Regions from separate parts of the Streptomyces sp. NBC_01465 genome, predicted to be linked through region 1. Evidence: predicted binding sites of a transcription regulator. Region 1 holds the regulator's gene; each other region holds the start of a gene.

The links. Region 1 encodes HrcA, which represses chaperone genes, less so after heat shock. Its sites were predicted from a motif close to TTNGCACTCNGNNNNNCNGAGTGCNAA; they were not measured.
Region 2: the regulator HrcA is predicted to act here: its motif matches at 3,350-3,376, upstream of groL (chaperonin GroEL).
Region 3: the regulator HrcA is predicted to act here: its motif matches at 2,089-2,115, upstream of groES (co-chaperone GroES).

What each region holds. Positions count from the first base shown of each region.
Region 1 covers NZ_CP109467.1:2,495,051-2,499,637, forward strand. The annotation lists gene OG707_RS11505 (nitronate monooxygenase) at 1-104, opposite strand, end outside; gene dnaJ (molecular chaperone DnaJ) at 322-1,458, opposite strand; gene hrcA (heat-inducible transcriptional repressor HrcA) at 1,459-2,475, opposite strand; gene OG707_RS11520 (MBL fold metallo-hydrolase) at 2,641-3,363, shown strand; gene OG707_RS11525 (DUF3097 domain-containing protein) at 3,374-4,186, shown strand; gene hemW (radical SAM family heme chaperone HemW) at 4,352-4,587, opposite strand, start outside.
Region 2 covers NZ_CP109467.1:4,612,387-4,616,973, forward strand. The annotation lists gene OG707_RS21785 (glucosyl-3-phosphoglycerate synthase) at 1-769, opposite strand, end outside; SAM riboswitch class I at 924-1,050, shown strand; gene thrC (threonine synthase) at 1,068-2,357, shown strand; gene OG707_RS21795 (MoaD/ThiS family protein) at 2,354-2,629, shown strand; gene OG707_RS21800 (cold-shock protein) at 3,020-3,223, shown strand; gene groL (chaperonin GroEL) at 3,541-4,587, shown strand, end outside.
Region 3 covers NZ_CP109467.1:3,308,479-3,313,065, forward strand. The annotation lists gene groL (chaperonin GroEL) at 1-1,532, opposite strand, end outside; gene groES (co-chaperone GroES) at 1,633-1,941, opposite strand; gene OG707_RS15445 (acetylxylan esterase) at 2,421-3,413, opposite strand; gene OG707_RS15450 (ABC transporter permease) at 3,616-4,587, shown strand, end outside.

The sequences.
Region 1 (4,587 bases):
CCGGCCTCGGACACGGCGGCGGCCAGCCGCGGCCCGGAAGCACCGCCGGCCATGGGCGCCTGCACGATCGGATACCGACAGAGGTCGGCCAGAACAGAGGACATAACGGCATCGTGCCATGTGACGAGGTCGGGGCCGAATCATGCAGGGTTAGGAGTCTGCGGGCAGATTTTGGCCGGTGTCGCATCCGAACGGACCGCGAGCGGCCATTGAGAACCCCCACCTACGCCAGCCACCTCCGCGAGAGCGGCGGCGGTTTAGCCGCAAAGAGGGCGCGGCGGTAGCCGCGGGTCCGGGGGCAGAGCCCCCGGACCCACCCACTCAGCGTCCGTTAAAAGCGTCCTTCAGCCGCGAGAACAAGCCCTGCTGACCCGGCTGGAACTGCCCAGTAGGCCGCTCCTCACCCCGCAGCTTCGCCAGATCCCGCAGCAACCGCTCCTGCTCCGGGTCCATCTTCGTCGGCGTCAGCACCTCGACGTGCACGATGAGATCACCGCGCCCGCCACCCCGCAGATGCGTGATGCCGTGCTGGTGCAGCGGGATCGACTGCCCAGACTGCGTACCGGGCCGGATGTCGATGTCCGCCATCCCGTCCAGCGTCTCCAGCGGCACCTTCGTGCCCAGCGATGCCGCGGTCATCGGGATCGTCACCGTGCAGTGCAGATCGTCGCCCCGCCGCTGGAACACCGCGTGCGGCAGCTCGTGGATCTCCACGTACAGGTCACCGGCGGGACCGCCGCCGGGACCGACCTCGCCCTCGCCGGCGAGCTGGATCCGCGTGCCGTTGTCGACACCGGCCGGGATCTTGACCGTGAGAGTGCGACGCGAGCGGATGCGCCCGTCGCCCGCACACTCCGGGCAGGGCGTCGGGACCACGGTCCCGAACCCCTGGCACTGCGGGCAGGGACGCGAGGTCATGACCTGGCCCAGGAAGGACCGGGTGACCTGCGACACCTCGCCGCGCCCGCGGCACATGTCGCACGTCTGCGCCGAAGTACCGGGCGCAGCACCCTCACCACTGCAGGTCGTACACACAACAGCCGTGTCGACCTGAATGTCCTTGGTGGTGCCGAAGGCCGCCTCGTTGAGGTCGATCTCCAGCCGGATCATCGCGTCCTGGCCGCGCCGCGTCCGCGAGCGGGGTCCGCGCTGGGACGCCGTACCGAAGAAGGCGTCCATGATGTCCGAGAAGTTGCCGAAGCCGCCCTGGCCGAAGCCACCGGCCCCGCCACCGCCGGAGGCGGAGAGCGGGTCGCCGCCCAGGTCGTAGACCTGCTTCTTCTGCGGGTCCGAGAGAACCTCGTAGGCCGCGTTGATCTCCTTGAAGCGCTCCTGCGTCTTCGGGTCCGGATTCACATCCGGGTGAAGCTCGCGGGCAAGACGCCGAAAGGCCTTCTTGATCTCGTCCTGGGAAGCGTCGCGGCGCACGCCGAGTACGGCGTAGTAGTCCGTGGCCACTTACGACTCCGCCAGGATCTGTCCGACGTAACGTGCCACTGCGCGTACCGCTCCCATCGTTCCCGGGTAATCCATGCGTGTGGGGCCTACGACCCCGAGTTTGGCGACTGCCTCGTCGCCCGAACCGTAGCCGACGGCGACGACCGATGTGGACGTCAGGCCCTCGTGAGCGTTCTCATGCCCGATACGTACGGTGATGCCTGAGTCCTGCGCCTCACCGAGCAGCTTCAGCAGCACAACCTGCTCCTCCAGCGCTTCCAGCACGGGCCGGATCGTCAGCGGGAAGTCGTGCCCGAAGCGGGTGAGGTTCGAGGTGCCGCCGATCATCAGCCGCTCCTCGGTCTCCTCGACCAGAGTCTCCAGCAGAGTGGCCAGCACCGTCGAGACGGTGCCCCGGTCCTCCTGCTCGAAGGAGTCCGCGAGGTCCTGCACCAGCTGCGGGACGTCGGCGAAGCGACGCCCCACGACCCTCGAGTTGAGCCGCGCCCGCAGATCCGCGAGCGAGGTCTCCCCGAAGGGGGCCGGGCAGTCGATCATGCGCTGCTCGACGCGTCCGGTGTCCGTGATCAGCACCAGCATCAGCCGGGCCGGCGCCAGTGACAGCAGTTCCACGTGCCGCACCGTCGACCGCGTGAGCGACGGGTACTGCACGACGGCCACGTTCCGCGTGAGCTGCGCGAGCAGCCGTACGGTCCGCGCCACCACGTCGTCCAGGTCGACGGCGCTGCCCAGGAAGTTCTGGATGGCGCGCCGCTCGGGCGACGACAGCGGCTTCACTCCGGCGAGCTTGTCGACGAAGAGCCGGTAGCCCTTGTCGGTGGGGATCCGCCCGGCGCTGGTGTGCGGCTGGGCGATGAACCCCTCGTCCTCCAGGGCGGCCATGTCGTTGCGGATGGTCGCCGGAGAGACCCCGAGACGATGCCGCTCGGTGAGCGCCTTCGACCCGACCGGCTCCTCGGTGCCCACATAGTCCTGGACGATGGCGCGCAGCACTTCAAGCCTGCGTTCACTGAGCATCGCGCACACCTCCAGCTGTCGTCCCTTGGCACCTGCCTGGCACTCTGTGTGTACGAGTGCCAGCAATCCCCCCAGTGTACGGCGGCCTGCCTGCGCCGAAGCAAGGCGGAGTGCGGCCAGACACGCTACCGCGACGGAGCATGCCACCCGGGATAGCGTCGCGGTATGGACGTGACTTGGGAAGACCACGGCTGGGAACGGCTCGCTCCGGAAGTCGGCCGCCGCAGGCTTCCCGGCTGGGATGCGACGGTCGGCCTGGTCGCCGGAGACGGCGCGGCACTCCTCTTCGACACCGGATCCACACTCCGTGAGGGCGCCGAGATCCGCGCCCAGGCGGAGCAACTGCTCGGCCGCAGAGTGACGCACATCGCTCTCAGCCACCCTCATTTCGACCACGTCCTCGGCACTGCGGTCTTCTCCGGTGCGCAGGTGTACGGCGCGGTGGGCATGGACACGCTGTTCGCGCGGGGCGCGGAGGAGCTGGCGGCCGACGCGGTGCGCCAGGGTGTACCCGAACGGGAGGCGGCGGAGGCCGCCGATCTCCTCGTACGGCCGCATCACACGGTCTGCGACGAGTGGACCCTGGATCTGGGCGCCGGCTGCCACGTCCTGCTCGCCAACATCGGCCCGGCCCACTCGGGCCACGACCTGGTGGCCGTGGTCCCCTCCTCTCCGCCGATCGTCTTCTGCGGAGATCTGGTGGAGGAGTCGGGCGCACCGCAGGCGGGCCCGGACGCGGTCCCCGCCCAGTGGCCCGCGGCCCTCGACCGCCTCCTGGCCCTCGGCGGGGAGGACGCCCGTTATGTCCCGGGCCACGGCGCGGTGGTCGACGCCGCGTACGTCCGCGCGCAGCGGGATGCGCTGGCAGCACGCTTCGCGGTGTCGTAGCGTCTGCGAAATGCGCAGCTACAACCCGGACTTGACGCCCCCGTGGAAGAAGTCGACTCCCGCCCCGACCGTCCCCGCCGACCCCGACCTGGTGGTCGAGGAGATCAGCACCGGCTTCTGCGGTGCGGTGATCCGCTGCGAGAAGACGGCCGAGGGGCCCACGGTCACGCTGGAGGACCGCTTCGGCAAACACCGGGTCTTCCCGATGACCCCGTCGGCGTTCCTGCTGGACGGCCGCCCGGTGACGCTCGTACGTCCGACGGCGGCGGCCCCGCAGCGCCCGGCCCGTACGGCATCGGGCTCGGTCGCGGTCCCGGGCGCGAGGGCGAGGGTCGCGCGGGCGGGCCGTATCTATGTGGAGGGCCGGCACGACGCGGAGCTGGTGGAACGCGTCTGGGGCGACGACCTGCGCATCGAGGGCGTGGTGGTCGAGTACCTGGAGGGCATCGACGACCTCCCCGCGATCGTGGCGGAGTTCGCCCCGGCGGCGGACGCGCGCCTGGGGGTACTGGTGGACCACCTGGTCCCGGGCTCGAAGGAGTCGCGCATCGCGGCGGAGGTGTCGAGCGCGCACGCACTGGTGGTGGGCCACCCGTACATCGACGTCTGGGAGGCGGTGAAGCCGTCGAGCGTGGGGATCAAAGCGTGGCCCCGGATCCCGCACGGCCAGGACTGGAAGACGGGCATCTGCAGGGAGTTGGGCTGGCCGGAGAACACGGGGGCGGCGTGGCAGCACATCCTGGGGCGGGTGCGCTCGTACAAGGACTTGGAGCCGGCGCTGCTGGGGAGGGTCGAGGAACTGATCGACTTCGTGACGGGCTAGGTATTTCAAGCCGTCCGGCGATTGAGGACCGGGGGCCCGGGGGCAGAGCCCCCGAGAGGGGGCGCAGGGGGCGAAGCCCCCGCTCACCGGAGCCCGGGGTCTGGGGCGGGAGCCCCAGTTTCGGGAAGGGGCGGGATTGGGGAACTCCTCCCACCCCCGACCCCGCTAATCCACCAGATCCCGCACGACCCCGTCGGCAAGCAACCGCCCCCGCAACGTCAACACAGCCCGCCCAGCCTCATAAGGCCCGGCCTCCAACAACCCACCCTCAAGCGCCCGCCGAGAAGCAGCAAGCCCCTCAGCCCGCAGCAGCGAAAGCGGACACCCCTCCCGAAGCCTCAGCTCCAACAGAATCCGCTCGACCCGCCGATCCTCCGCACCCAAAACCTCCCGCCCCGCCC
Region 2 (4,587 bases), 2.1 Mb from region 1:
TCCGGCCGAGCGCCCGGCCGTCCTGGTGGCGATGTTTCCGTACGCCCACGTCGACCTGGGCCAGCGCGTCCAGACCCACCGTGTGCAGCGCGTCGACGAGCAGCCCCAGCTCCACTCCGTAACCGACGGGGAAGGGCAGCTGCTCCAGGAGCGTGCGGCGGGCCGCGTACTCGCCGCCGAGCGGCTGGACGAAACCGGCCAGCTGCGGCCAGTGCAGATTGAGCAGCGGGCGGGCCACGAGCTCCGTGACGCGACCGCCCTGACCTGCTGCATCGCCGAGCGGTCGGTCGTACATCGCCTTGACGAGCTGGACCTCGGGGTCGGTGAGGAGCGGGCCGACGATGCCCGAGACGAAGTCGGCCGAGAAGTCCTTCAGATCGGCGTCGACGAAACAGACGATGTCCCCGGTGGTGACGAGGAGTGAGCGCCAGAGGACCTCGCCCTTGCCGGGCAGGGCGGGCATCCGGGGCAGGATCGAGTCCCGGTGCACCACCCGCGCACCGGCCGCCTCCGCGACCTCGGCGGTGCGGTCCGTGGAGCCGGAGTCGATCACCACGAGCTCGTCGACGAGGGGCACGGAGGCGGACATCAGCTCGCGGCGGATGACCGAGACGATCTCCCCGACCGTCTCCTCCTCGTTCAGCGCGGGCAGGACGACGCTCACCGAGGTGCCGTGTTTCTCACGTTTGGCGGCCACCAGGCGCTCCAGCGGGCGATCGGCGGCAGCCCAGGAACGCCTGCTCAGCCAGCGCTCCACCTCATCCAGCACGGGTGTCTCTCCTTGGTAGCGGCCATCTCGCGGTTCGGACGGGCCCTCTCCACGATCCGGGGCTTCGGTTACAGTCTTGAACAACGCGGATGACTGTCGCATGTCGGGGTCACCGCGCGGACAAACACCCGGGCCCTGGGGCCTGTGGTCATAGCGCTCATCCAGAGGGACTGAGGGAACGGCCCGTTGAAGTCCCGGCAACCATCCCGCCGACCGCGAGGTCAGGTGGGGACGGTGCCAATTCCGTCTTGCGGCGAACTGCGCCGTGAGGAAGATGAGGAGAAAGGGCCTCGCCATCATGGCTGTAGAGACAGTTGAAGCCGTAACCGCCGCACCGTCCGTCGATCTCGGACCCGCCGCCGCACTTTCCTGCCGCGAATGCTCCGCACGCTTCCCCCTGGGCCCCAGCTTCGTCTGCGCCGAGTGTTTCGGGCCGCTCGAAGTGGCGTACGACCTCCCGAGCGGCGACCCCGAAGGTCTGCGCAAGCAGATCGAGGCGGGCCCCAACAACATCTGGCGTTACGCGCCCCTGCTGCCCGTCCCCGCCGACGTGGCCACCAAGCCGAACCTCGAGCCCGGCTTCACCAAGCTGATCAAGGCCGACCGCCTGGCCGCCGAGCTCGGCGTCACCGGCGGCCTGTACGTCAAGGACGACTCCGGCAACCCGACGCACTCCTTCAAGGACCGCGTCGTCGCGATCGCCGTCGAGGCCGCCCGCGCCTTCGGCTTCACGACCCTCTCCTGCTCCTCCACCGGCAACCTGGCCGGTGCGGTGGGCGCCGCGGCCGTACGCGCAGGCCTCAAGTCCTGCGTCTTCATCCCGCACGATCTGGAGCCCGCGAAGATCATCACCGCCGCGGTCTACGGCGGCGAGCTGGTCGGCATCGAGGGCAACTACGACGACGTCAACCGCTTCTGCTCGGAGCTCATCGGCGACCCGGCCGGCGAGGGCTGGGGCTTCACCAACATCAACCTGCGCCCGTACTACGGCGAGGGTTCGAAGACCCTCGCCTACGAGATCTGCGAGCAGCTCGGCTGGAAGCTCCCGGACAACCTGATCATCCCGATCGGTTCCGGATCCCAGCTGACGAAGATCGACAAGGGTCTGCAGGAGCTGATCAAGCTCGGCCTCGTCGAGGACAAGCCGTACAAGATCTTCGGTGCCCAGGCGAAGGGCTGCGACCCGGTCTCGGCCGCGTACAAGGCCGGTCATGACGTGATCCGCCCGGTGAAGCCGGACACCATCGCCAAGTCGATCGCGATCGGGAACCCGGCCGACGGCCCGTACGTCATCGACATCGCGCGCCGCACGGGCGGTGCGGTCGAGGACGTCACCGACCCCGAGATCGTCGACGCGATCAAGCTCCTCGCGCGTACGGAGGGCGTCTTCGCGGAGACGGCCGGCGGCACCACCTTCGCCGTCCTGCGCAAGCTCCTGAAGGCCGGTCTCATCGACCCCGCCGAGACCACGGTCGCCATCAACACCGGCGACGGCCTCAAGACCCTGGACGGCCTCGCCGACTCCACGGGTCTCTCCGCCACCATCCGCCCCACCCTGGATTCCTTCCGAGAGGCTGGCCTCGTATGAGCGTCAAGGTCCGTATCCCGACCATTCTCCGTACGTACACCGGCGGCCAGGCCGAGGTCCCGGCGGAGGGCGCGACCCTCGCCGAGGTCATCGCCGACCTGGAGAAGAACCACACGGGCATCGCGGCCCGCGTCCTGGACGACCAGGGCAAGCTGCGCCGCTTCGTGAACGTGTACGTGAACGACGACGACGTCCGCTTCGAGGGCGGCCTGGACGCGGCGACCCCCGACGGCGCCGGCGTCTCGATCATCCCGGCGGTCGCGGGAGGCTGATCCAGCCCCAACACCTCTCAGCGTCACCACAGTTGCCCTCTCCGCGATAGAAGCGGAGGGGGCAATTCTGCAGGGTTAAGAGAGGTACAGTTGGGGCAGCCCCCTTGGTCGCCCGTGCCACGTGCATATGAGAACGCGACAAGGTGAGGGCAAAGTGTTCGAGTCTTTCGCGCCGTAAGTGCCCTTTGCCTGGCCCGACTTGCCCCGTGATCTGTGGGAATCCGCCCATTCTTCCGTTCGGCCGTGCACAGAATTCTCGTCCGATTGACCTGTTGCAGACGGCAGTTGGGCAGATACATTCAGCCGCGGTCGACGCGTTACGGCGCAAGGTCTGACCCGGGTCCGCGAAGTGCGGGTCCTGTGTAAGGGCCAGTAATAGGGGAGTTAGGCATGGCTCAGGGCACCGTCAAGTGGTTCAACGCGGAGAAGGGGTACGGCTTCATCGCGGTCGACGGTGGTGCGGATGTTTTCGTCCACTACAGCGCGATCCAGATGGACGGTTACCGCACCCTTGAAGAAGGTCAGCGAGTGGAGTTCGAGATCTCGCAGGGCCAGAAGGGTCCGCAGGCGGACATGGTCAAGCTCGCCGTCTGATCTCGGCGCGATCGACCAGCGACGCATTCAGCACTCACGCACGAAGGGCTCGCATCCCACCTGGGATGCGAGCCCTTCGTGCGTACCGGGAGACGTACGGGGGACAGGGTGGATGTGGGAGACCCGCTTGCACTCGCATGGGTCGAGTGCTAATCATTGGCGTTAGCACTCTCCAGGTGAGAGTGACAGAACTTGGACCGAGTCAGTGAGGCTCGCAGGCCGGGTGGGGCAAGGAACCACACGGGCAGCAGCCGTCCGTCGCGGGCACCGGCGCGGTCCACGAAGAACGCCACCCCTGTCCGGGAGGACCACTTCACATGGCCAAGATCATCGCGTTCGACGAGGAGGCCCGGCGCGGTCTCGAGCGCGGCATGAACCAGCTCGCCGACGCCGTCAAGGTCACCCTCGGCCCGAAGGGCCGCAACGTCGTCCTCGAGAAGAAGTGGGGCGCCCCCACGATCACCAACGATGGTGTTTCCATCGCCAAGGAGATCGAGCTCGAGGACCCGTACGAGAAGATCGGCGCCGAGCTGGTCAAGGAAGTCGCCAAGAAGACGGACGACGTCGCCGGCGACGGTACGACCACCGCCACCGTTCTCGCCCAGGCGCTCGTGCGTGAGGGTCTGCGCAACGTTGCCGCCGGCGCCAACCCGATGGCCCTCAAGCGTGGCATCGAGAAGGCCGTCGAGGCCGTCTCCGCCGCTCTCCTTGAGCAGGCCAAGGACGTGGAGACCAAGGAGCAGATCGCTTCGACCGCCTCCATCTCCGCCGCCGACACCCAGATCGGCGAGCTCATCGCCGAGGCGATGGACAAGGTCGGCAAGGAAGGCGTCATCACGGTCGAGGAGTCGCAGACCTTCGGCCTGGAGCTCGAGCTCACCGAGGGCATGCGCTTCGACAAGGGCTACATCTCGGCGTACTTCGCCACCGACATGGAGCGCATGGAGTCGTCGCTCGACGACCCGTACATCCTGATCGTCAACTCCAAGATCGGCAACGTGAAGGACCTCCTTCCGCTGCTCGAGAAGGTCATGCAGTCGGGCAAGCCCCTGCTGATCATCGCGGAGGACGTCGAGGGCGAGGCTCTGTCGACGCTGGTCGTCAACAAGATCCGCGGCACCTTCAAGTCCGTCGCCGTCAAGGCCCCGGGCTTCGGCGACCGCCGCAAGGCCATGCTGAACGACATCGCCATCCTCACGGGCGGCACGGTCATCTCCGAGGAGGTCGGCCTCAAGCTCGAGAACGCGGGCCTGGACCTGCTCGGCCGCGCCCGCAAGGTCGTCATCACCAAGGACGAGACGACGATCGTCGACGGTTCGGGCGAGTCCGACCAGGTCGCCGGCCGCGTCAACCAGATCCGCGCC
Region 3 (4,587 bases), 810 kb from region 1:
GCGATGGAGGCAGCGTTCTCCAGCGCGGAGCGCGTGACCTTGACCGGGTCGATGACGCCGGCCTTCACCAGGTCGCCGTACTCACCGGTGGCGGCGTTGAAGCCCTGGCCCGCCTCGAGCTCGGCGACCTTCGAGGTGATGACGTAACCCTCGAGACCGGCGTTCTCGGCGATCCAGCGCAGCGGCTCGACAGCGGCGCGGCGGACGACCGCGACACCCGTGGCCTCGTCGCCGGTCTTGCCCAGGTTGCCTTCCAGCACCTTGACGGCGTGGACGAGCGCGGAGCCACCACCGGAGACGATGCCCTCCTCGACCGCGGCGCGGGTCGCGGAGATGGCGTCCTCCAGACGGTGCTTCTTCTCCTTGAGCTCGACCTCGGTCGCAGCGCCGACCTTGATCACGCAGACACCGCCGGCGAGCTTCGCCAGGCGCTCCTGCAGCTTCTCGCGGTCCCAGTCCGAGTCCGTGGACTCGATCTCGGCCTTGATCTGGTTGACGCGGCCGGCGACCTCGTCGGACTTGCCGCCACCGTCGACGATGACCGTGTCGTCCTTGGTGATCGTGACGCGGCGGGCGGTGCCCAGCACGTCAAGACCGGCCTGGTCGAGCTTGAGGCCGACCTCCTCGGCGATGACCGTGGCACCGGTGAGGGTGGCCATGTCGCCGAGCATCGCCTTGCGGCGGTCGCCGAAGCCGGGGGCCTTGACGGCCACCGCGTTGAACGTGCCGCGGATCTTGTTGACGACGAGGGTGGAGAGCGCCTCGCCCTCGATGTCCTCGGCGATGATCAGCAGCGGCTTGGAGCCACCCGCCTGGATGACCTTCTCGAGCAGGGGGAGCAGGTCCTGGATGGACGAGATCTTGCCCTGATTGATCAGGATGTACGGGTCCTCGAGGACGGCCTCCATACGCTCCTGGTCGGTGACCATGTACGGCGAGAGGTAGCCCTTGTCGAAGGCCATGCCCTCGGTGAAGTCCAGCTCCAGGCCGAAGGTGTTGGACTCCTCGACGGTGATGACACCGTCCTTGCCGACCTTGTCCATCGCCTCGGCGATGAGCTCGCCGACCTGCTTGTCCTGCGCGGAGAGCGCGGCGACAGCGGCGATGTCGGACTTGTCCTCGATCGGACGGGCGGTCTTGAGGAGCTCCTCCGACACGGCCTTGACCGCGGCGTCGATGCCCTTCTTCAGGGAGGCCGGGGAGGCACCCGCGGCCACGTTGCGCAGACCCTCGCGGACCAGCGCCTGGGCCAGCACGGTGGCGGTGGTCGTACCGTCACCCGCGATGTCGTTGGTCTTGGTCGCCACCTCCTTCACCAGCTGGGCACCGAGGTTCTCGTACGGGTCGTCGAGCTCGACCTCACGCGCGATGGTGACGCCGTCGTTGGTGATGGTCGGGGCGCCGAACTTCTTGTCGATGACGACGTTGCGGCCCTTGGGGCCGATCGTCACCTTGACCGTGTCGGCAAGCTTGTTGACGCCGCGCTCGAGGGCGCGACGGGCGTCCTCGTCGAACTTCAGGATCTTCGCCATGGAGCTGAGTCAGTCCTCTCGAAAAAAAACGAACTGCGCCCCTGCCACCCGGCTGCAATAGCTGGGGCCAGGGGCGCAGATCAAAGCAATCTGGGGTGAATTACTTCTCGACGATCGCGAGAACGTCGCGAGCCGAGAGGACGAGGTACTCCTCGCCGTTGTACTTCACCTCGGTGCCGCCGTACTTGCTGTACAGCACGACATCGCCGGTCTGGACGTCGAGCGGAAGACGCTCGCCGTTCTCGAAGCGGCCCGGGCCCACGGCCAGGACGACGCCCTCCTGGGGCTTCTCCTTGGCGGTGTCCGGGATGACCAGGCCGGAGGCCGTGGTCTGCTCGGCGTCGAGCGGCTGGACCACAATGCGGTCCTCGAGCGGCTTGATGGCAACCTTGGAGCTTGCGGTCGACACGATCCGGTCTCCCCCTTCGGAGATCTACGGGGTTAACAGTCTGGGGTGGCGACAGGCATGGGCCCGTCGTCGCGGGTGCCGGACCTGACCAGTCGCACTGTTGGCACTCTCCAGTGGGGAGTGCCAGATCCGAGACTAGGACGACGGTTAGCACTCGGTCAAGCGGAGTGCCAATCCGTCCCGGGGGCGCGGGGGTGGGTGTCCGGCGCAGGAGGCAGCCCCCGGAGGGGCTGAGCAGCTTGTCCAGCTCCGGGCTCGACGACGCGACGGCCGGCGGGGTCGTGGAGATAGAGCTGCACGACTTCGGTGCCGGCGCGGTCGCCGGTGTCCGCCCCACCTGGGTATCTCGACTCCCGGTTCGGCACGCCTTCCGGAAATTCTCCGAAAGCTATCGGTGGACGGCCTCGGAAGTTACGGAAACAGGACGCTGGTGTCAACGGCCCTGGCAGAAAGGGCTGTTCACGACCCCCACCTGAATCTCAGCCGCGCCACACCCCGCGCAGCCACTCCAGCTGTCGGCGTACGTGAACCGCGTCGCCGCCTTCGTGGCCGTTGAACGGGTAGGCGTGGATCTCGTGCGCCACCGCACCGCCCCCCGCCAGTTCGCCGTAGCGGTGGTACGCCGCATAGGCGCCGCTGGGCGGGCAGACCGTGTCGCGCAGACCGACCCCGAAGTGGGCGGGGGCCTGCGCGCGGCGGGCGAAGGAGATCCCTTCGACGTAACCGAGCGTGCGGTACGCGGCCTCCTCCGCCCCCCGGTGCACGGCGAGATACGCGGAGATCTCCCCGTACGGCGCGGCGTCCGTGAGGTCGAGCGCACGCCTGATCCCGCACAGCAGCGGCGCGGTGACCAGTGCTGCCGCGAGATCGGGGACGAGGCCCGCGACGGCGAGGGCCACACCTCCGCCCTGACTGTTGCCGCAGACCGCGACCCGCGCCGGGTCCACCCCCTCCAGCGCGCGCAGTGCGGCGACCGCGCACACCGCATCGGTGATCAGGCGCCGGTAGTGGTAGTCGTACGGGTCGAGCAGGCCGCGCACGACGGCACCGGGGCCGCCGGGGGCGCTCGCGTGCGGGTCGGGGGTCGCACCGCCGTTGCCGTACTGGTCGCCCTGGCCGCGGTTGTCCATGAGCAGGTGCGCATGGCCGGCGTTCGCCCAGACGAGGCGCTCGTGCGGGAGGCCCCGTCCGCGTCCATATCCGGCGAACTCGACGATCCCCGGCAGGAGTTCGGTGGCTCCTGCCGGCCGGGTGTACCAGGCCCGCACCGGGTCGCCGCCGAAGCCTCGGAAGGTGATGTCCCAACTCTCCACGAGCGCGAGGCCGTTGTCGGTCCGGCGGACTTCGATCAGTGGTTCGGAGTGCGCCGCGGACGTGAGCGTGGTCTGCCAGAAGGCATCGAAATCGGCTGGTTCGTCGAGCGGCGGACGGTAGTGCTCCAGTTCGCTCAGGGGCAGGTCGAAGGCGGGCATGGGCACCTCACTGAAGGTCACGGACGTGAATGGAGTTCAACAGACCGACCAACTCCCGCTGGTGCAGGACCCATTGACAGAGGTCGGGAGCGGTCATAAGTTGCGGCGACGTTACCGGAAAGGTCACGAAAGTTCTCGGTCACATCTATGCCTGCCGTACTGCCCCCCGTGCGATGAAAGGCCCTCCATGAGTTCCCCGACCGTGACCGGCGAGGTGAAGCACAGCTCACCCGCCCGGCCCGATCGCCCCCCGCCCCCTGCCGGGAAGCACCCCTCCGGCCGCCGCACCTGGCGCCAGTCACTGCGCCGCGACTGGCAGTTGTACTCGCTGGCCGTGCTGCCCGTGACGTTCTTCCTGGTCTTCCGCTATCTGCCGATGATCGGCAACGTCATCGCGTTCCGCCGCTTCCAGCCGGGCGGGTCCGTCCTCGGCGAGCACTGGGTGGGCCTTCGCTATGTGCAGATGTTTCTCGAAGACCCCACGTTCTGGCAGGTGTTCCGCAACACGCTCTGGATCGGTCTGCTGACGCTGGCCTTCTGCTTCCCGATCCCGATCGTGCTCGCGCTGCTGCTCAACGAGGTCCGCACCCGGGCCCTGAAGCGCTTCGTGCAGTCGGTGTCGTACCTGCCGCACTTCCTCTCCGTCGTGATCGTCGCGGGCATGACGATGCAGATGCTCTCCGGGGACGGTCCGGTCAACCACGCCCTGACGTATCTCGGGCACGACAAGATCTCGTTCCTCCAGGAGGCCGGCTGGTTCCGCACGGTCTACGTCTCTTCGGAGATCTGGCAGACCGCGGGCTGGGGCACGATCCTCTATCTCGCCGCACTGACCACCATCGACCAGGATCTGTACGAGGCGGCGCGCATCGACGGTGCCAACCGCTGGCAGCAGATGTGGCACGTCACGCTGCCCGGCATCCGCCCGACCATGATCACGCTGCTGATCCTCAACATCGGCGCGTTCATGGCGGTCGGCTTCGAGAAGATCATGCTGCTCTACAACCCGCTGACGTACTCGACGGGCGACGTGGTCTCCACGTACCTCTACCGGACCGGCATCGAGTCCAACAGCTTCAGCTACGCGGCCGCCATCGGCCTCTTCGAGGCGGTCATCGGCCTGGTCCTGATCACGACCGCCAACCGGCTGTCGCGCCGCACAGTGGGGACGAGC